DNA from 2 places in the Faecalitalea cylindroides genome. Region 2 is predicted to be linked to the other one. Evidence: riboswitches for the same ligand, from Rfam matches in the RefSeq annotation. Region 2 holds a riboswitch; the other holds the start of a gene.
What was found. A riboswitch is a leader RNA that binds a small molecule or an ion and turns the genes downstream of it on or off. The one in region 2 is predicted to bind S-adenosylmethionine.

Region 1 (11,753 bases), on a different contig from region 2:
TTATCTATATATGCTTGCATACAAAAATTATATCAAAGAATATGGTTTTCAAGAAATCGAAAAAGAAAAGATTTCTATACTGAAAAAATCGGGTGATACCTTTTTAAAAGTATTGTGTTGTCCTTTATTCATTGAAGTATAGATTGTTCTTCCAAATTTAGAATTTATAAAACATAGGGTAAAAATAGATGTATAATATCTCTATAAATTGGAATTTGAAGGAGATAATTCATATTATGAAATTTGATGTAAGTAAATTAGAATGGACAAGAAAACCTAAAGATTATTCAATATCTGCTGATAAAATTGAAATTATTACAAATCCGCATACAGATTTATGGCAGAGAACATATTATCATTTCAGAAATGACAATGCACCTGTATTGCAAATGAAGACAAATGATAAATTCTTTTCATTTACTGTCAAAACTCAATTTCAAAGTAAATGCAGATTTGACCAGTGTGGAATTGTAATGTATCTTGACAGCGAAAATTGGCTCAAAGGCTCTATTGAATATGAAAATGACAGCTTTCAACATCTTGGAAGCGTTGTTACAAACAACGGATATTCCGATTGGGCAACTACTGAAATTGATGTAAATATAAAATCAATGTGGTACAGATTAAGTCGTCGTGAAGACGATTATTGTATTGAATGTTCCGAAGATGGTACTACATTTAAACAAATGCGAGTATGTCATATGTGGAATGGCAATGGTGAAATTCGTTTTGGTATCTATGCGTGTAGTCCTGAAGAGTCATCATTTAAAGCGACATTTACGGATATGGAAATCTCAAAATGCAAATGGTTACCACATGATGGACAGCAACCAGATTTAGAATAGTAAATCCTAAATTGTAGAACCCTAAATTGTAGAGCAGAAATTAGAATTTAGAAGTGTAATTATAATGAACAACATCGATTTTTTGGAGATGATAAGATGGAATTTAGACTAGCAAGAATAGATGATTTGAAACAACTGAAAATAATTTATAAAGAAATCATAAAAAATATGAATAAAAATAACATTCAAATTTGGGACGATATTTATCCTTGCGAGTTCTTTGAAGATGACATAAATAACAAGCGTCTTTATGTTATTGCAGATGATGAAGAAATCATATCTGCTTTTGCTTTATGTGATAACAATGCAGGAGAAGCTTATGTTGAATGGAGTGAAAAATCTGCTAAAGCAATGTATATTGACCGATTGGGTGTTAATGTTGAGTATTCTAAAAAAGGAATTGGTCAGCAAATGCTCAATAAAGCAAAAGAAATTTCTAAATCACTTGGTGCTGAATATTTACGATTATTTGTAGTAGATATAAATAAACCAGCTATTCGATTGTATCAAAAAAATGGTTTCACAAAAGTTAATGGAGTTTATGATGAAGTGTTTGACGATGGATATGTTTTACGTGAAATTGGATATGAAATCAAATTGTAAAATAAATCCTAATTTGTAGAGATGATAGGAGTATTTATGAATAAAAAGTTAGTGAAAGAATTTTTAATAATAACATTTGTTATAATGCTAATATTTTGGGGTGGTTGTGCTTTAATTAGTCAAATATTTAACTTGACAATAAATAATATACTTTTAAGGATTATGCACATTATCGGGGGATTCTCTCCAACTATTGCCTCTTATATATCACTAAAGAGAAATAACAAAGTTAAGAATTTAAAAGAATGGTTAAAAAAGATATTTGATATAAAACATAATATTTGGACTTATATTTTAGTAATTTTATTTGTATTGATTTATTATGTTTTGGGGTGTGCAATAAATGGATTTAAATTTGGTGCTCCTATATTTATGCTTATAGTAATTTTACCAATGATGTTATTTGGTGGTGGAAATGAAGAAGTTGGATGGAGAATGATTTTACAACCTGAATTGGAAAAGAAATTTGGATTTCATATAGCAACAATCTTTACTTCTATTATTTGGTGGTTATGGCATTTACCAATATTTTTTATAATAGGAACAGCAAATGCAAATATGAACTATTTTCTTTTTGGAATAATGTGTTTAACCTTATGCTATGCTTTGGCAACAATAAGAAAGGTATCGAAAGGTGTATTTCCTTGTATATTAACTCATTGTTTAATAAATGGGTTATCTGCAATATTTGTATTTAATTATAGTTTGTTAAGTTGTTGTATAACTTTAATTGTAACAATAATAGTATCAATACTAATTTTAAATATAAATAAAAGATATATAAGATAATAGCAAATCCTAATTTAACAATTTCATATCCAGTATTATACAAAGCGGTCAGTCTTTATGATTGGTCGCTTTTCAATATCTGGAAAGTATTGTTTTCATCCAATATAAGCGTAAAGTTGAATTATGTCAGAGTCAACAATATGTACCTCTATCTCCCTTTGTTTTCAGTATAGAAAGAAAAGATACAATTGTCATGGGGGGGGGGTAGTAATGATATAATACTTTTATAGTAATGTATGAAAGGGATAGACGTATGAAACTAAAAATAGAACATCTTCAAAAACGATTTGATACTAAAGATGTCTTAAAGGATGTCACATTCACTTTTGAGCCAGGGAAGATCTATGGCTTATTAGGAAGAAATGGTGCAGGGAAAACAACTTTGTTCAATTGTTTGAATCAAGATATTTCAGTTGATGGTGGAAGGTTTTATCTTGAAGATGAAATGGGTGAGCATGATTTACGATTGGAAGATATAGGTTATGTATTATCAACACCTCAAGTTCCTGAATTTTTGACAGCACGTGAATTTCTAAAATTTTTTATTGAAATTAATAAAGAGAGCCTGCAGGAAGAAAAAGAAATTGATGAATACTTTGATATCGTTAATTTGGAAAGAGAAGATCGTGATCGTTTATTAAAGGATTTTTCGCATGGTATGAAAAATAAAATGCAGATGTTGATCAATATCATAGCTTCACCCAAAGTTTTATTATTGGATGAACCATTGACTTCTTTAGATGTTGTTGTCGCTGAAGAGATGAAAAATATATTAAGAGATCTTAAACATGATCGTATATTGATTTTATCGACGCATATCATGGAATTGGCTTTTGATCTTTGCGATGAGATTGTTTTGTTGAGTCAGGGAGAGTTAAGAGCTGTATCTTCAACTTTAGATGAAGAAGAATTAAAAACAGATATCTTACGCATCTTGCAGGAGGAAGATCATGCTTAAATGTTTTTGGATATCATTTCAATTAAAAATGGCATATCGCATTAATTCAATTTTATATGCACTTCGACAAATTCCTCTTGTCAAAAAAGTAATACCTGTAACTTTATATGGGAATACGATTCTAAAAAATATTATTACGTGCATTGCTTTGTTATGGGAATTATTAAGTATATTTATCAATAAGGGTTTGTATGTTTTGGTGTTTGTTTTTGTTCCTGTTTTCTTTATATCCAATGATACAAAAATTTTGATGATCTTAAATATTCTGTTTTTCTTGACGATTGCTGGTGCCATTTCAAACAATACGATGTTTGATCCTACGAAAGATAAATATTACGCCATGATCTTGATGCGTATGGATGCAAGAAAATATACTTTGACTAACTATTTATACAATATGTTTAAGATATTGTTGGGAATGGGAATTTCCTTGATTTGTTTACGTTTTTTCTTTAATATTCCTCTTTATATATGTATTTTGATACCTGTTTATATTGTTTTTTCCAAAATGATCAGTGCGGCTTTTTCGTTATACCGGTTTGATAAAAAAGGGCAGATTCGTAATGAAAACAGTCCTGTGTTTACAGTATGGACCGGAATTATTATTTGTTGGATCTTGGCTTATGCAGTTTTATTTTTTCAAACTTTTTTACCTTTCTATGTATATATAGGAGCCATGCTTATTGTATGTATAGTGGGATTGATTTTATCCAGATATGTTTGGAACTATGGAAAATATAAAGAGATGTATCGAATCTTACTGCAGAATACGCCTTTAGATATGCAGGCGATCATGAAAGATGCACAAGCTAAAAATATAACTGATGCAATCAAAATGGATGAATCGATCACTAGTGATAAAACAGGCTATGCGTATTTTAATGATTTATTTGTTAAACGTCATAAAAAAATCTTGTGGCGTTATTCCAAGAAATTGAGTTTGATCATCATAGGCGTTGCACTTGTGATTGGAATTGGAGAGCTCTTTTTTGATGAAGTGGGTATGATCGTACAAAAATTTGTACTTGATTATTTACCATATTTTATCTTTATTTTGTATTCATTTAATTCTTCAAAGTCAGTTGTACAGGCAATGTTTCGTAACTGTGATCATAGTATGTTGACATATTCTTTCTATCGAAGACCAGAAGTGATCCTTTCTTTATTTCGCTTACGATTGCGCTCTTTGATCTTGATCAATTTACTTCCAGCTGTTGCCTTGGCAATTGGGCTTGATGTTTTATTAGCATTAAGTGGAAGCAAGGAAAGTTTGTTAGTATATCTAATTGTCTTTATATGTATTATTTCTACCAGCATTTTCTTTTCGATTCATTATTTGACTTGTTACTATTTACTGCAGCCATATAATGAGTTTACGGAAACCAAGAGCGCAACATATAGTTTGATTATGTCATTAACATATGGAATTTGTTTTGCCTTCATTTATCTTCATATGAGTACATATGTTTTTGGAACAATCATGACTTTATTTTCTTTGGTTTATTTTGTGATTTCCTATCGTTTGGTTTATAAAAAAGCCAGCCAGACATTTCGACTTAGACGATAAAAGCAGCAAACGCTGCTTTTTATTCTTTCATTAATTCGATTGCTTGTTTTCCACTGATCTTATCGATGTTTAACTTTAAGATCACAAGGTTGTTTATGCCAACTTGTATTTCTTTATCTAAAGCTTCTTCGGTGTTGTTTGGGGCATATTTTGATCCTAGTTTTTTTAAAGGTTCAATTTTAGATTCATTGTCTTCAAGGATCTCAATGTTGCCAAAGACAATAACGCTTTTAAAATATGTAGTATATTCTAAAGGTTGGATTACATCTTGATCGATTATACAAAAAGATACTTTTGGGTTCTTTTGTAAGATATCGATCTTATGTCCTTCTTTTGCACTGTGAAAATAAATGCAGTTTTCATCATAGACATAGCTTAGTGGCAAGGCATATGGATACGATTCCTTATCACATAAAGCCAGTGTTCCAGAATGATTTTTTTGTAGGATGTGTAGACATTCATCATATGGTAGTTCTTGTTTAAAACGTCGCATAGAAGTTCTCCTTTTTTATAACTATACTCAAAGTAAGATGCTGGTTCAATAGGTGTTAAAGATAAGTTAAAGGTATTGCCTAATAAAAATGTTTTCAATATAATAGATGCGAAAATGAAATGGGCACTTCTTGCCGCCGGGTAAGAAGTTTAGCGCTCAAACTTTCTATCCGTAGGCCGTTGGAGATGGAAAGCTTGGACGCTATTTTTTTGTGTTAGGAGTGAGGATATGGAAAAACGGTCATACTTAAAAGAATTTACGAACTATACTTTTTTAAGTGTATTAGGTACTTTAGGTGTTTCTTGTTACATATTGGCGGATACATTTTTTATTTCCAAAGGCCTTGGTGCCAATGGATTAACAGCATTGAATTTGGCAATTCCTGTATATAACTTTATCTATGGAACAGGCTTAATGTTAGGCATGGGGGCTGCCACAAGATTTTCGGTTTGTAAAAGCCAGGGAAGACAAGATGAAATCAATCGTCTGTACTCAAATACGATTTTTATTTCTTTGATTTTTTCAGTTATATATATGTTGTTGGGCGTTTTCTTTTCGAAAGATATCGCATCTTTACTAGGTGCTGATACCAGTGTTTTGGAACTGACGAATACATATCTATATTGGTTGATGTTATTTGCACCATCCTTTATTTTGAATAATGTATTTTTATGTTTTGTACGAAATGATGGAAGCCCACATCTTGCAATGGCAGCTATGTTAATAGGAAGTTTTTCAAATATCATATTAGATTATGTATTTATCTTTCCGATGAACATGGGTATCTTTGGGGCTATTTTTGCGACTGGCCTTTCGCCAATCATCAGTATTTTGATCATGCTTCCTCATTGGATCAAAAAGAAAAATACATTCCATTTTATTTGGACCAGCTTAAGATTCTATATCTTTAAACAAGATGTTGCATTGGGGTTTCCTTCTTTAGTATCTCAAGTATCTGGGGGTATAGTCATGATCGTTTTTAATATGATCATCCTTGGATTGGCTGGAAATACCGGCGTTGCAGCTTATGGTGTGGTAGCTAATATATCGCTTGTGATCATTGCGATATACACAGGTATTGGGCAAGGGATCCAACCTTTAATCAGCACATTTTATGGTAAAGGTGAAAAATACATGGCTAGAAAAATGTTAAATTACGCCATGATTACCATGCTGATATTATCGTTTGTTATTTATACATGCATCTACTTGTTTGATGATCCAATTACATCTGTATTTAACAGTGAAAATAATATGGCTTTGCAGGAAATTGCAGTAACAGGTTTAAAAATTTATTTTATCGCCAGTCCATTTATTGGCTATAACATCATTTTATCAACTTTCTTTACCTCTGTTGAAAGAGCGATTCCGGCTTACGTCTTATCTTTATTACGTGGTTTTATTTTTATCATCCCATTTGCCTTTTTATTGTCTCTATTATGGTCAATGACAGGGGTATGGATGACTTATCCAGTGGCTGAATTTTTAACAACTGTAATAGGTGTTATTCTGTATGAGCGTATCAAAAGAAAAGAAATCGTTCATCTAGAGATTTGATTCTTTCCTTAATGAACGATAAAACTTTTGTTTATACTGGTTAAATGGTTTAAAAAGTGATAAACGTGTTTACAATAATCTATTGAATAGAATATAATCTAGATACCTATAAAGAGTGTGCGAGAGACAAGCTCATTGACCACACAGCAACCTACCAATGGCAAGGTGCTAAAGCTTGAATGATAGGATCAAATTAGAAAATATATGATCCTGTCATGACGATGGGATCGTTTTTTTTGTCCTCTTTATAGGTGAAAAGGAGGAACTAAAAATGAATAATGTAAAAATGATCTTAGAAAAGTATGGAAAGGATACAATTTGGTTTTATTTAAAAGATGATAAAACTGAAGAAAACTTTAAAAAAGAATTAATGGAATTAGGTGCAACATGGATGAGTGGAGAAAAGCTGGAAAAACATCATCGTTTATCATATTACATAGCTGTTCATTCAGATAAAACGATTGCGTTTATATCAAGTATGTGTTGGAAAATGTCATTTGCGACAAATAAGGAAATTGTTCATGTCGATTATTCTTCATTAAAAAGAATAAATTTTTAAAATTTAGTACATATTAAATACAATCAATAAATATAATCAATATAATATAAATGTAAATAATTGATAGGAGTCGAGTTCGAATAGTGAAACGACATTAGAAGTAAAAACCAACTCTTGCAAATTATGCAGTAGTTGGTTTTATTTTAGAAAAAATGATCCAATTCGAGTGCATTTTGGATACATTATAAAACTGAAAATGATTAAAAGTAAGTATGATTTGTAAATTTAATATAGAAGAATTGATAAAAATCAATATGAGATAAACTAAAATGGTATAAAGAAATCATGTTCGAGCGAAAAGTATTTTAAAAAGGTTAATATATATTAGGGAATTAAATGATATGGATGATTATATGGATACAGAATTTATAAATCCAGAATGTGATGGAAAATAGGGGTTGTTAAGGGAAATGTGTAAGTGATTTTTAAATGAATATTGGCATGCTTATTATGCAAAACATTGTTTAAAGGTAAGTGATGATAACCACGAAATGTCAGGCAGTTGTACCTAATAACTGCCTGGCTGTTGTTTTATTGATCCATCTTTTTAAAGACGGGTATATTGGTTGATTCATTCATTGAATAGATTCTTCACTGTGAGCTGGTTAAATACCATCGATCAATTTGGTATATCCTGTTAGATCTTTTTTTGGGACAGATACTCTTGTTTTAACAAATAGATTTCTTTGGATATGGATCAAACATTTTGAAACATGGACGAAAGTGACAGCATCAAAAGTAGGGATATATAAGAATAGTAAAAATCAATTTTAATAATAATTCTTTGAATTATAGTTAGTTAATTTCTGGCCTTAAGTTAAAAGCTTTCAATCTTTACGAGTATTTTACACTTCATTAACTTTAAATGAACGTTCGTTTGTTATTATCAATCACGGAGAAAGTGGTGAAGATTAATGAAATTCTATTTTTCTTCGACATTGATGTGGGAAGCGACAAGCCGAGAAATCGTTGAAATGGCAAAGGCAAATGGCTATGAGGGCGTGGAGCTTTGGGCGCAACAAGTCGAATCTTGTGCTTTGGACATGAATGAATGGATCCAAGCTTGCCAAGCAACAAACATTAAAACGATCATCCATGCCAAAAGCTGGGACTTGAATTATGCCTCTGTCAACGAAGGAATTCGAAAGGCATCGATTAAAGAAATCAAAACGTCCATCGATTTGGCAAGAAAAGTAGGAAGCAATGTCGTCACCTTGCATCCTCCGAGATGTTCTTTGTTTGTAGATAAGGAAACGAAAAGGCGAGCTAGACAAAATTTGGTAGAAATCGTAGATTATGCGGACTTACAAGATGTTCATGTTTCCGTAGAATTGATGGAAAAGATTCCGAAAGAGTTTGTAACAACGCCGGAGGAAATGGATGATTTTATTCGAGATGTTAAAGATTCTGTGAGTCTTACATTGGATCTTGCGCATTGTCAGAGCACAGAAGAATTTATGGCATATCGAAATAAATTGAGTCCAATTTCAAAGTTTCATATCACAAATAAAATCGGAAAGAAATTGCATACGCCGATAAGTGAGCCAGGCGATTTGGACATCGTTCAAGTTTTACATCAGTTAAGGCATGATGATGTTCCGGTAGTCGTCGAAGGGTTTGCGATAGGAAGAAACTTTGAGCGTGTGCGAAAAGAAACAGAATTTCTAAAGGAATGGGAGAAAGAACAATGAAAAAATTAGGTGTATTGGCAATGGCTGGAATGATGGCTTTGGCGACTGGATGTCAAGCGCAAACAAGTACATTAACAGAAGATACGACTAGCCTTTCAGGAAGTTTGACGGTCTATACTTCTCAGCCGGAAGAGGATATTCAAGCTTTAGTTGAAGGTTTTAATGAGATTTATCCAGATGTAACAGTAGATATTTTCCGTAGTGGAACAGAAGAAGTCGTAAGTAAAGTATTGGCTGAAAAAGAAGTGGGTTCTGTATTGGCGGATGTATTGTTAGTATCGGATGCAACAACGTTTGAGGCATTGAAAGCAGAGGATATTTTAGAATCTTATGAATCGCCAGAATTGGAAGGAATCAGCGAAGAATACTATGATACTGATCATACATACACAGGGACAAAGATCTTAACGACGGGTGTTGTTTATAATACAGATCTAGTTGATGGTGAAGTGAAAGGGTTTGCTGATTTGACAGGCGAGGCAGCAAAAGACAATGTGGTCATGCCTAGTCCACTTTATTCAGGTGCTGCATCTTATAACTTGAGCGTATTGACGCAGACTGATGGATTTGGATGGGATTTCTATCAAGCTCTAAAGGATAACAATGTAGCTGTTGAACAAGGAAATGGAACGGTTTTACAATCGGTTACGGATGGTACAAAGGCCTATGGAATGATCGTTGACTATATGGCTTTGCGAGCAAAGGCTGATGGCGCAAAGGTAGAATTTGTATACCCTGAAGAAGGATCTTTAGTAATCACTGAGCCAATTGGAATGGTCAAAGATTGTGCAAATTCTGATCAAGCAAAGGCATTCATCGATTATATCTTGTCTGTAGAGGGTCAAACAAAAACCGCTGAAATTGGATATACGCCAATCAAAGAGGGTGTAGAGGCTCCGGAAGGATTTAAAAAGGCTGACGAAATCAATGCGATTTCTGTTGATATCAAAAAAGTCGTAGAAACAAAGGAAGCAGACAAAGAGCAGTTTGCGACGATGTTTGGGGCTTAAGAAAAATGAATCGAAAGGGAATAAATATAGCGGTTTCCGCTATATTTGTTTTCGTTGTAGTGTTTGTCTTCATTATGCCAATTCTAAGATTGGTGTTGATGAGCCTTACAACGGATGATGGATTATCTATACAGAATTTTGTGGTTTTGTTGGCGCAAGAACGAACAAGGGAGGCAATATTAAATACATTATTGATTTCCGTACTATCTACGGTTATTGCAGTAGTGTTTGGATCTTTGTTTGCGTTTTTAGTTGCTTATACAAATATTTCAAACAAGCGTTGGATAGAACTGCTAGTCTTGGCTCCTTATATCATTCCTTCTTATGTCATTACTTTGTCTTGGAGCGAAATGCTTTCGAGTCGTGGATTGATCAATAGTTTTTTAACATCTTTATCTTTGCCAGAAATCAATATCTATTCGTTGCCAGGAATCATTTTAGTCATGGGAATCTGCAATGTTCCTGTTGTCTACTTGATTGTGATCAATATGTTGCGAAAGATTCCGAAAGATATGGAGTGGGCTGCTCGTGTTAGTGGCTATGGTTTAAAAGATGTGATAACGAAAATCACTCTAAAACTGGCATCTCCTGCTATAGCTAGTGGTGGTGTTCTTGCATTTTTGGCGTCGATTGATAATTTTAGCATTCCTGCATTTTTAGGAATTTCGGCGGGTATTCCTGTATTAAGCACATATATCTATGAAAATGCGATAAGTTTTGGTCCTTCTTCTTTCAATCTAGCGGCGGCTTTATCGATTTTATTATCGGTGATTGCATTGGGAGGTTCTTTGATTCAGTTGCGTTTTGTGGCCAAGGGCTCTCAGATGGAAAGTGTAAAAGAAGATTATTCGATACGTGTCTATATTGGCAAGAAAAAGGTGAGAGTAATCAACTTTGTGTTGATGTTCTTCTTGATTTGTATAAACATCGTACCTTTATTAGGGATGATGGTATCAAGTTTCTATAATACATATGGTACGCGTCTAACGTTAGAGAATTTTGAATTTGTTTTTACGAATCAAAGTGTTAGAAATTCAGTGTTTAATAGTGTCTTTTTGACTTTGCTTACTTGTGTTGTGTGTATCGTGATCGGAACGACGATCGCGTATCTTAAAGTTCGTAAAAATTCTAAGGTTGCGTATTTCATTGAGTCTTCGGCATCTTTGACATACGCACTTCCAGGGATTGTTTTGGCTTTGGCTATGATTTTTCATTGGGGAAAAGTCCCAGGTGTTTATGGTACAATCAAGATTCTTGTGATTGCCTACATTACCCGGTATATGATTTTACAAATTAAAGGCAGTACGACTGCTTTATTGTCTGTGGAATCTAGCCTAGAAGAAGCGGCTCGAATGAGTGGGAGTAAGCCTGTTCATGTGTGGCGCAAGATCATTATTCCTTTGATTACGAAACCAGTTTTATCGAGCTCTTTTTTGATTTTTGTCTCTGCTTGCAGCGAATTGACTTTATCAAGTATGCTGGCGGCAGCGAATACAAAAACGATTGGATTGACGATATTCAATTTAAAACAAGGTGGTTCATATAGTTATTCGTATGCGATGTCGACAGTGATGGTCGTGGTAATCGTATTCCTATATTTTGTGGCAAACCGCCCAAAGAAAGGAAGGAAGTAAAATGAGTTTTACAATTGAACATTTAACAAAAAAATTTGGCAATTTCA
Region 2 (11,753 bases):
TTAAACATTTTAAAGCAGCCTATGCTTTGCAGTGGTATATGATCAAATATGGTATTGAGCATCATATCAAGCGCTATAATTTTTATGGCATTAGTGGAATTTTTTCACCTGAAGATGAAGAATATGGAGTATATCTTTTTAAAAAGGGTTTTGATGCAGATGTTATCGAACTTATAGGAAATTTTGAATATATAGATCGAAAAAGAACATATACAGTTTATGAAGATCTAAGAAGAATCAAGCATCTTGTACGTAAATAATATCTTTAGATCCAGTAAGGGATTTTTGGTAATTGAGAATAGTCTTGGAGACTTCCTGCATCATATCATACATTCGACTGACTTGATTAGAGAAGATAACAAGAATATAGTCTCTTCCAGGAAGATAAACAATTCCTCCATCGTGATATAACAGATCGGCTGCGCCTGTTTTATGGGCGAATTCAATGCCTTTATCTAAACCAGCTTGGATCTCGTCACGGTCTTCACAAGCTTTTAAGATGGAAATCATGTCTTGGCAGGCTTTGTCGGATATGATTTCTTTTTTATATAGTTTTTCAAAAAGAATACCAATGTCTTTTGGATTGGATGTGTTGGCACCTCCATCAGTAAAGAAGTTTTCACCAGGAAGAAGTCCATGGTGAAGTTCTGTGTTTTCTAAGCCTAGTTCAATGTACATCTGATTGATTTGATAAAGGCCAAAGATTCCATTGCCGCCACCAAGTAGAGCAGCTAAATTATTGTATGCTGTATTGCTGCTAATGGTGATCATCTGCTCGATTTCGTTGGCATGAGCAGCATGATCTATATTACCATTCTCGATTTCTTGAAAGATCTTAATTAGAGCAGGTACTTTGATCATGCAGCAAGGATACATATTTTTAGGATTGATATAAAAGGATTGCTCGGTGCGTAAATCTTTAAAATATACAGAAATATCACCATCATATTTTGATAAAACTTTTTGTACTTGCGACTGGATTTCTTCAATGTCAAAATCTACTTCTTGTTTGGTCTTTTCTCCGTTTTTATCGTAATAATCTAGATGCAGTTGTCCATCTTTTGAAAATGCTACATAAGTATCTTTTGCCATTTTTCCATTTTTATCAAAATAGTATATATGATCATTAATGGTTTGAAAACCATATAGTTTATGACCTTTTTGATCATAATAATATGTATTTGTTTTATGTGTCACAAATCCCCTTGCCATAAACCCGGAGTCTTCATTAAAATGATATTCTTTACCATCAATTTCAAGGTTTCCATGATATAAGTGTCCGTTTTGATCCACATAAACCATGATGGCATCTGAAAAAGGTAGAATTTGCACAAACCCTCTTTGATTGGATAACCAGATACAAAAGACAAGGACTATAATTGAAAAAATTCCGACAGATAAATAAATTTTCCCAATAAAATCTAAATGTAAAAACTTTTTTCGCAACATGAAAGAGACCTCTTTAAATATATATTACTATATTTTTTAATTATTGCATCTAAAATTGAGATGAGTGGTCTTGTTTTGCGCTTAACAGGTTTAATAATCACCACCCTCTACATGTAGATATTCTTCAAGTGTTAGACCAGACTGGTATATATTTACTGCCTCATCACCTACATATCGTACATGCCAAGGTTCGGCCATATAGCCAGTTATGCTTTCTTTACCACTTTGATAACGAACGATAAATCCATATTTATGAGCATTTTGAGCTACCCATTGAGCTTCATTAGGACTTTCCAACAGAGCACCATTTGGTTGTATCAAATCAAAAGCCAACCCGGTTTGATGTTCAGAATATCCAGGTCTTGCTGAAAATGTATCAGCGCTTGCCTGACCGTATGAGTTAACATAATTTTGATAAAGAGAACTTTGATATTGATAACTACGATATCCACTGTAGGAATTGCTGATTGAAAGCCCAAGACTTTGCATGTCGGCAATCATTTTTTGAAGTTGAGATAAAGCCGTTGGATCTTCTTGAGATCCATAGTTTGCAGGTAAAGGATGTTTCTTATTCACGATAAGAATGCCGTTTACATAGTATGGCTCAATGGTAGTTTGAGGTGTTGAAGGATTATTTTGATTTTGTTCGGTTGAATTATTTTGACTAGAAGAAGTATCATTTTGATTTTGTTCGGTTGAATTATTTTGACTAGAAGAAGTATCATTTTGATTTTCTTCATTTTGAATAACTATATTGAATTCTTTTGAAGTAGAATTATTGTATTTATCTGTGGCCTTGATTTTACCAATATAGGATCCAGGTGTAGTAAAATCAACTTCTTGTGTATCAAAGCTTAAAGTACATTCACTTAGATCTTCTACAGTAAAATGCTTAGAAAAATCATAACTGCTATCATTGAGAGCTACATCTATAGGATCTGAAGAAGCAGTTATTTTGGGCTTTGTTGTATCTTTTACTTTGATTGTTAATGATTTTGAATGATCAATCAAAGCGTGATAGGATAAAGCGACTTTGTAAGTTCCTACAGCCGGATAATCTTTATCGGGTTCATTTTTAATCTTGGAAGTATCAATGCGAATGTTACTTGGTTCAATGAAAGATGAATTAAACAATTCTTTTGTATTAATATTTATGGACTTTCCATATTCCATTGTATAAGATGTTTGTTTTAAGGAAGGCATGGAAAAATAGATTGCCAAAGCAATGAGAACTATACAACTAGCTGTGCCTGCACCAATATAAATTTTAGTATTTTTCTTCATAGTATCCCTCTATTCTAAAGTGAATAATTTTGTTTCATATGTGTAAAATAAACTAGATATTTCTTTAAAAAAGTCTGTTTTATTTGAAATCTGATCGGTGAATAATACAAGAATATAATCTTTATCAGGAATGTACACGATACCACCATCTAGATATAAATCATAAGCCCATCCCGATTTATGCGCGAATTCTACAGTATTTGGTAATCCTTGCCAAATGGCTCTTTGATCTGAACATTGTTTTAAAAGATTGAGCATTTGATCACATGCAACTTTTGATATAATCTTTCCTTGATACAGCAAGTCAAATAATAAGCCAATATCGCTGGGGCAGCTCATGTTTGATCCATTGTCACTAAAATAGATATCACCGGGTGATAAACTATGATGAAGCTGCGTGTTCTGCAAACCTAATTGCATCATATATGTATTCACAACTTGTAATCCTTTTATGCCATCCCCATTTCCTAACATGGTTATTAGGGCATTATAAGATGTATTATCACTGTGTATGATCATATTATCTAGATAAGTTTGACAGGAATCATATTCCAATAAACCTTGATCTATATAGTTATATACAGTAACTAAAACGCAAACTTTGATGATCGAACATGGATAGAATGTATTATCATTGATGGAAATCTCTTGTTGTGTCCTTAAATCTTTAAAATACAAGCCGACATTTCCTCCGTATTTATTAATGATCGCTTGAGCCTGCTTTAAAAGTGTATCTTCATCGATTAATAATTGTCCGTCTTCATTGAATATTTTTTCTTTGTATTGATTTGTTACCATTTTTCCATCCTTGTCAAAATATGATATCTGGTCGTTTTCGTTCATGGAAACTTTCTTAAATTGATTCTTAATTTGTTTTCCATCTTCATCAAAATAGTAAAAATCATCTTCAATTCGATATAATCCTTTTACCATGGTGCCATCTTCTTTGAAATAGTAGGTATTGTCATCTATTTCAGTAAATCCAGTCTGCATGATGCCGGTTTCTTTATTAAAATAATAGGTTTGGTTTTCTATAGTTTGAAATCCGTAAAGTAAGTCGCCTTCTTTTGTCCTGTAGACAATCTGATCACGGCTAAATATATTTTTTGGAACAAACCCGGATCTAGAAGAAACAAATTTAAAAGAAACAAGAAAAACGAAAATACAAAGAGACAAAATGATTATTATAATTCTTTTCTTCTTTCTCACTGTATCACCGGCTTTATCTTTACTTATATAATAAACTTATTTTAGGCTGCATAGTATAAAAAAAGAACAAGAGGTTAAAAAAATGGCATAACTGGAATTATGTCTTATAACTAATTATTATTTTAACATAAATACAAATATGAACTAGATGAATGTGTTTCATCAAAAATGTTATTGGATCAGGCATGTGTTTATGATTTTTTGTTTATGGATATAGAATTGGGTTCAGAAAATGGAATTGATCATGGATTAAAAATTCGTAAGAAACATAAGAATTGCCATATTATTATTACATCAAATTATACAAAGTATTTAATTGATGGGTATAAGGTAAAGGCGGATCGTTATTTATTGAAACCAATTAGTCAGGAACTATTTGATAGTGAAATGGCACCGGTATTTCGTGAATATTATGCAGAAAACACAACCATCTATGATGAAAAGATTTCGCGATATCGAATTCGTTTGAATGATATTGTGTATATTGATTTTTTTGATAAAAATTCATATTTGGTATTTGATAATGGGAAGAAATTAAAAACTCCATATCCTTTATATTATTGGGAAGAAAAATTATCCAAAGAATATTTTGCGAGATGCTACAAAAGTATATTGGTGAATTTAAACTATGTAGATACAATCGTAAAAAACGATATTATTTTAGTGAATAAACAAAAAGTTCCAGTTTCAAGATTTTATCGCAAACAGTTTGAAGAAAAGTGGTTAGAAAATATTCAACGAATGTTATAAAATTGTATATATGAAAGAGATTATCCGAGATTTTTGTCAAGGCATCTATGATGCGATGTGTTCAAATCGAGAATTTATTGAAAAATATACATTTGAAGATCTTTTTGAGATTGTCTTAAAAGCTTTTTATGCTCTAGTGCTTAAGGTGCTTACCTTGGCCTTAGGTATTGTCGCTTGTGTTTTGGCTGCCGTTAAACTAAATATTAATTTTTATACCATATTTTGGGTTGGAATTACGCTTTGGCTTTGTTGGTTTATGGCAGATAGAGATCTTAAAAAAGCTGCTGCTTTGATACGAGATATTTCCAATCTAAATGAAAAGCCAAAAGAATGATCAAAAGATCATTGTTTTACTTGAAACCATATATAAAAAATGATTTAATATCTGTGCACATTATCAAGAGATGGGTTAGAGAGTTAGCTCAAAGATCCCACACCAACCTGATTTTAAAATTAAGGTGGTCCCGCTAACAACGATAAGAAGTATAAATAATTACAACATACTTCTTAGAGTATGTTTTTTTTATGATATGATATGTGTAAGGAGGAAAAAATGAAAAACTATATTTTCACTAGTGAGAGCGTTACAGAAGGACATCCAGATAAGGTATGTGATCAGATTGCGGATGCAATTCTGGATGCAGCCCTTGAACAGGATCCATATTCAAACATGGCGGTTGAATGTACGATCAAAGATGATTTTGTGTTGATTTATGGAGAAGCGAATACAAAAGCAGATATTGATTATGCAGCGATTGCGTTGGCAACGATCAAAAAGATCGGATACGAAGAAGAATATCATGTTCATGTTGTTGTAAACCAGCAAAGTCCTGAAATTCACAATGCGGTAAACCGTGATGATGTTTGCGCAGGTGATCAGGGAATCATGTTTGGTTATGCATGTGATGAAAGCAAGGAGTATATGCCTTTGCCAATTTACTATGCGCATAAGTTAGCTATGCAGTTGACAAAAGTAAGAAGAAACAATCCTAAATTAAAACCAGACGGAAAAACACAGGTATCTGTTGAATATGAAAACGATGAAATCAAACGTATTGATACGATCGTTGTTTCTACGCAACATGCAGCGGATGTTTCACAAGAAGAAATCAAAGAAATCATCATGAATGATGTCATTAAACCATGCATCAATGAGAATTTATTGGATGAAAATACAAAATACTTTATCAATCCAAGTGGAAGCTTTGTTGTAGGTGGATCTTTTGGGGATTCCGGAACAACTGGACGTAAAATTGTATGTGATACATATGGTGGACGCGGACGTATTGGAGGGGGATGCTTCTCTAGTAAAGATCCAACGAAAGTAGATCGTAGTGCAGCTTATTATTGCCGCTATGTTGCCAAAAGTATCGTAGCAAACAAATTAGCACGTCGAGCAGAAGTACAGGTATCTTATGCGATTGGTAAAAAAGAACCGATTTCGCTTTGTGTAGACACATTTGGAACAGGAAAGTTTGAAGACGAAAAGATTCTTGAAATCATCGAAAACAACTTTGATTTCAATGTTGATAATATCTTGAAAGAACTTGATCTAAGAAAACCAATCTACCGTAAGACAAGTTGCTATGGTCATTTTGGGGATCCACAGTTCTCATGGGAGAAGATAAAAGAGTTAAAATTCTAGGAAGGAAAGAAGTATGAACACTACATTAGTAATCATGGCAGCAGGCATTGGTTCTCGTTTTGGAGAAGGTATCAAACAGCTTGCCAAAATGGGACCAAATGGAGAAATTATCATGGATTACTCTATTTATGATGCCAAGGAAGCCGGCTTTAACAAGGTCGTATTTATCATTCGAAAAGATATTGAAGAAGAATTCAAGAGCGTAATTGGAGATCGTATTCAAAAACACATTGATGTTGAGTATGTTTTCCAAGATATCAATGATGTTCCAGAAGGTTTTTCTGTACCAGAAGGACGTACAAAACCATGGGGGACAGGGCAGGCAGTTTTATGTGCTAAAGAAGTAGTTAAAGATCCTTTTGTTGTCATCAATGCAGATGATTATTATGGAAAAGAAGCATACAAGAAACTACATGACTTTTTAGTTTCTAATGAAAAGCTTGATGCGAAATATACTATGGGTATGGCTGGCTTTGTCTTGAAAAATACTTTAAGTGAAAATGGAACAGTCACTCGTGGTATTTGTAAAGGCGAAAACGGATTGTTGAAAACCGTTATTGAGACAAAAGGAATCAAAGAAGAAAATGGCAAGATCTTATGTGATGATCCTGAAGTAGAAGCTTGGGTAAAACCAGAAGATCTTGTATCAATGAATATGTGGGCAGCTTATCCAGATTTCATTGATTATTTAGAACAGGGCTTTAAAGAATTCTTATCAAATATCGATGATGATCCAATGAAAAAAGAGTACTTATTACCAATTATCGTAAATGGTATGTTAGAAGAAAAGAGTGTGCAAGTTAAGATTTTGGAAACAAATGATCGCTGGTTTGGTGTAACATACAAAGAAGATAAAGAAGCCGTACAAAATTCGTTCAAAGAATTGATTGAAAAAGGTGTTTATCCAGAAAATCTTTGGAATGATTAATAGAAGAGCTTGGTTAAGACAAGCTCTTTTTTATGCTATTTCCATAAAAATGTAAACGGTAACGGGTTTATAATGTGTGAAATTGTCAAAAATACTGGACTTTTTTAGAAGATTATTGTAAGTTTCTTAACTGTGTGTTTTGAAAAATACACAAAAAAACAGAAAAAAGTACCAGGAGGCAAGAAATTATATGATAAAAAAAATCACTAAAACTGTTCTCGCTACCGGATTATTTTTGAGTTTTACAGCGGGAAATACTGCTGTTTTTGCAAGTACAAAAAGTGATGCTGAGGTTAAATTGCCGATTTCATTAACAGAAGCGGCTTATCAAGATGAAGAATCACTGATGGAAATTGTTCATAATTCTTTTGATGAAGAATTAACCGGATTAAAAGTAACAAACACGACAAAGTCAAGTGTTGAGATGGAATCCGATGATTACATGATTGAGGCTAAGGGAATCAATTTGGATAAGACAGGCTTGCAGAATGTTTCTTTGACTTTAACAAAGAAAGCCGGCAAAAATCCATTGCCGATTGAATTACCGGTTACTGCTCAACAAGTCAGTACAACTCCAGAGACTTCTACAAAAACAGTAATTGTAGATGTTAAAGACGTAGTTGCTCCAACGATCGAAACAGAAGAATCATTTGTGACTGATCAGGGAGTTAGCTTAGATCTAGCAAGTCAGATCAGCGCAAGTGATGATAAAGATGAAACAGTTGAAGTATCTTTAAATGGAGATGTTGATTACAACACAATCGGTTCCTATCAAGTGGAAGCAACCGCTACAGATAAAAGTGGAAACACAACAACAAAAATAGTGACTGTCAATGTTGAAGAAAATTTTTATGACAAGATTGCTTCTGCTGCATTGGCTCAATTAGGTGTTTATCAAGATTGTACGATGTTGGTAACAAATTCTTTGAAGGCTGTAGGAATTAATTTCCATGGATCACCGGCTGCTTACTTGTCTTTGGGGACTGTTACAGATAATCCAGTGCCTGGAGATATCATCGTATACAGTGGTCATGTAGCAATCTATATTGGAAATGGTCAGGCTGTGCATGGTGGATGGTTAGGAAATCAAACTGTCATTTCAACAGTTGAATGTGATAGACCGTTTATTGCCTATGTGCATGTAACAAAATAAGCGCACGATGCGCTTTTTTTTTATTGACTTTTGTACTATAGAAGACTAAACTATCTTTTAGTTTACAAGTAAACTAATGGAGGCATTATGAAAAAGAATGTGGAAAATTTGCTGTCATCATTTGCTAAGATTCGACGCTTTTATGCCAATGAATTACAAAATAAGCTAGAAAAGGAAAATCTTACACCTAATGAGATTTCAATATTGATCTTACTATCCAATAACCCTTCAGTCACGACAAGTTCGCAGCTCGTTTATTTTTTACAGGTATCTAAAGGATTGGTGAGTCGAAGTATTGATGGTTTAGTGAAAAAAGGATTGATTCAATGTGTACAGGACGATAAAGATCGTAGAGTTCAAAGAATTGTATTAACTCCAGCATCGAAAACTATAACTATAAAAATCACAAATGAAGTTAGAAAAATTAATGATCGGATTTTAAAAGATATTTCAGAAGAAGAGATTATTCAGATGGAGAGCACGATATCAAAGATTATCGAGTGTTTTGAATCAAAAGGAGGAAGGAATGTATGAAGTTAACAATGTCAAATGAAGTGGATTTAGGTAAAGAATCTGTTAAGAAACTATTCTGGATCTTAGCTTTACCAGCTATTCTGTCTCAGGTTATCAACGCTTTATATAATGTGGTTGATCGTATGTATATTGGACATATTCCTGAAATAGGATCAGCGGCATTGACGGGAGTTGGGGTTTGTTTTCCAATTATTATGATTATCAGTGCAACAGCGTATTTGTTTGGTGTTGGAGGCGCACCACGTGCAAGTATTTTTATGGGGAAAAAAGATAATAAAACAGCTGAAAAGATATTAGGGAACTGCTTTATTTCTTTAGTGATCGTTGCTTTGATAATAACGATCATTGTGTTAATTTTTAATGAACCATTGTTATATTTGTTTGGAGCCAGCGAAAATACGATTGGTTATGCAAGAAGCTATATTTGTATTTATGCAATTGGAACGATTTCTGTCATGGTAACACTTGGACTAAATGCATTTATCTCGGCACAGGGCTTCTCAAAGATAAGTATGCTGACGGTTCTTATTGGTGCGGTTACTAATATTGTTTTAGATCCAATCTTTATTTTCGTGTTTAACATGGGAGTGAATGGAGCAGCATGGGCGACAATTATTTCACAGACAATTAGTGCAATTTGGGCTTTTCAGTTCTTATTATCAAAGAAAACAGTACTACGTCTAAGAAAAGACTGTATGAAAATCGAAAAGGATATCCTTGTTCCGTGTATCGGCTTAGGTGTAGCTCCATTCATTATGCAGTCAACAGAGAGCGTTTTAGTGTTGTGCTTTAATTCTTCTTTATTGGCTTATGGTGGAGACCTTGCTGTTGGAGCTATGACTATTCTTTCTAGTGTTATGCAGTTTGCAATGTTGCCTTTGCAGGGAATGACACAGGGTGGACAACCAATTATTAGTTATAATTATGGGGCAGAAAAGCTTGATCGTGTAAAGAGTGCCTTTAAATTACAGTTAATGGCTTGCTTTATCTATGCTTTAGCGTTGTGGTTATTGGCAATGTTTGTTCCTTCTTTATTTGCGATGATTTTTACATCTGATCCAGATTTAGTTGAAATTACATCATGGGCTTTGCGAATTTATTTGTTCGCGATCCCAATGATGGGAATACAAGTTGCTTGTCAACAAACGTTTATTGCCTTTGGAAATTCAAAAACAAGCGCATTTTTGGCAATTTTCAGGAAACTGATTGTCTTGATTCCTTTGATTTATATTTTGCCAATGATTTTAACAGATAAGGTGTTTGCAGTATTTTTAGCAGAACCAATTGCAGATACGATTGCATCTGTCACAACGGCGACACTGTTTTATATAAGTTTGAAAAAAATGATTAGAACGAAGAATCAGGGATAATTACCTGGTTCTTTTTTTTGAACAAATATGAACGAAAATGGACAAAAATGAGTAAATATGATTGATTTTGTGCTGTTTAGGTGCTATATTGAAGATGACAAGAAAAGAGGGTGGATCTTATGGCTAGAATTAATATTGATGGTGCTCAAAATGTGGAAGTTTCCATTAAAATTCCATGTGAAAAAACACCTTTGGAACAGTTGGAAATCATGGAAGCTTATACAAAAGCCCACCAGGAATCAAAAGATGAAGATAAAGCGGTTCGTGAATTAAATTGTCTTAAAACAATTTTTCCGCGATTGTTCAGAAGCATAGAAGAAAATGATTTGATTGCTGGAAGACTTGATTTTTTGCCTATTGGATTTGGTAGTGTAACTAGTATTGGCGGTGTTGGTCATTATTGTGTATTTCATAAATTAAGAGCGTTTAAAGATACTTTAGAAGATGAAGAATTAAAAAAAAGAGTGGATGTTTTGTATGATTATTGGCAGGATAATGATGTAAAATCAATTTACTGTCAAGATGTATTGAATGATACAACAACAGGGCGGTTTATTGATTGTAAGTATCCATTTATGGCGACTGCCAGATTGAGCGGGATGATGTTGGATTATAAAAAGCTAGTGAGGTTAGGTGTAAATGGATTGATTGATTTGATCGAGAAAAATGAATCCAATACATTTATGGAAGCCTGTCTAAAAACGATGTATCTTTTCAAAGATGTCATTCGCAGACAAATTGAATTGGTAAAAGATGCCATCGAAAAGACACAGGATGAACAAAGATTAAAGGATCTTCACCTTATGAAAGAAGACTTAGTTTATATTTTGGATCATAAGCCAGCTACCTTCCATCAGGCTCTACAATTATTCTGGCTATATGCTCTATGTGCAGGATGCATCAATTATGGTCGTATGGATATTGTCTTAGGCCCATATCTAAAACATGATATCGATACCGGTTTGATTGATGAAGATGAAGCTTATCGTTATGTTAAATCGTTATGGACTATGATCGAAAATCGAAGAACGACGGTAAATGGCCGTATCATTGTAGGTGGTAAGGGTAGAGAAAATGTAGAAGCTGCCGATCTATTCTGTAAGATTGCCTTAAGAGTATGTAAGGATACTCGGTATGTTGAACCACAATTTACACTTCGTTTTGATCATACAACTCCTGATTACATCATGGATATGGCTTATGAATGTATTGCATCTGGGGCAACTTATCCAACTTTATATAATGATGAAGTTAATGTACCGGCTGTCATGTATGGTATGAGAGTAGATGAAAAAATTGCTGAACAATATATCCCATTTGGATGCGGTGAGTTTGTCATTCAGGGGAAAAGTGTTGGTACTCCTAATACATTATTGAACTTGGTTAAGATCATGCAGCTTGCATTAAATGAAGGATATGATCCAATGGATT

Region 1: linked by a shared signal. The riboswitch ahead of PND65_RS06995 (hypothetical protein) and the one ahead of metK (methionine adenosyltransferase) in region 2 are both predicted to bind S-adenosylmethionine.

Annotation. Positions count from the first base shown of each region.
Region 1 is NZ_JAQLXG010000011.1:46,198-57,950, forward strand. It holds gene PND65_RS06955 (biotin--[acetyl-CoA-carboxylase] ligase) at 1-20, opposite strand, end outside; gene PND65_RS06960 (DUF1349 domain-containing protein) at 237-845, shown strand; gene PND65_RS06965 (GNAT family N-acetyltransferase) at 942-1,448, shown strand; gene PND65_RS06970 (type II CAAX endopeptidase family protein) at 1,485-2,237, shown strand; gene PND65_RS06975 (ABC transporter ATP-binding protein) at 2,491-3,195, shown strand; gene PND65_RS06980 (hypothetical protein) at 3,188-4,762, shown strand; gene PND65_RS06985 (pyridoxamine 5'-phosphate oxidase family protein) at 4,782-5,255, opposite strand; gene PND65_RS06990 (MATE family efflux transporter) at 5,484-6,812, shown strand; SAM riboswitch class I at 6,916-7,001, shown strand; gene PND65_RS06995 (hypothetical protein) at 7,084-7,371, shown strand; gene PND65_RS07000 (sugar phosphate isomerase/epimerase family protein) at 8,286-9,062, shown strand; gene PND65_RS07005 (ABC transporter substrate-binding protein) at 9,059-10,072, shown strand; gene PND65_RS07010 (ABC transporter permease) at 10,078-11,706, shown strand; gene PND65_RS07015 (ABC transporter ATP-binding protein) at 11,708-11,753, shown strand, end outside.
Region 2 is NZ_JAQLXG010000003.1:149,840-161,592, reverse strand. It holds gene PND65_RS03200 (peptidoglycan bridge formation glycyltransferase FemA/FemB family protein) at 1-260, shown strand, start outside; gene PND65_RS03195 (serine hydrolase) at 238-1,449, opposite strand; gene PND65_RS03190 (M15 family metallopeptidase) at 1,540-2,733, opposite strand; gene PND65_RS03185 (serine hydrolase) at 2,743-3,942, opposite strand; gene PND65_RS03180 (LytR/AlgR family response regulator transcription factor) at 4,111-4,692, shown strand; gene PND65_RS03175 (hypothetical protein) at 4,703-5,026, shown strand; SAM-I-IV-variant riboswitch at 5,082-5,195, shown strand; gene metK (methionine adenosyltransferase) at 5,246-6,337, shown strand; gene PND65_RS03165 (nucleotidyltransferase family protein) at 6,351-7,265, shown strand; gene PND65_RS03160 (immunoglobulin-like domain-containing protein) at 7,456-8,418, shown strand; gene PND65_RS03155 (MarR family winged helix-turn-helix transcriptional regulator) at 8,506-8,952, shown strand; gene PND65_RS03150 (MATE family efflux transporter) at 8,949-10,322, shown strand; gene PND65_RS03145 (pyruvate formate lyase family protein) at 10,442-11,753, shown strand, end outside.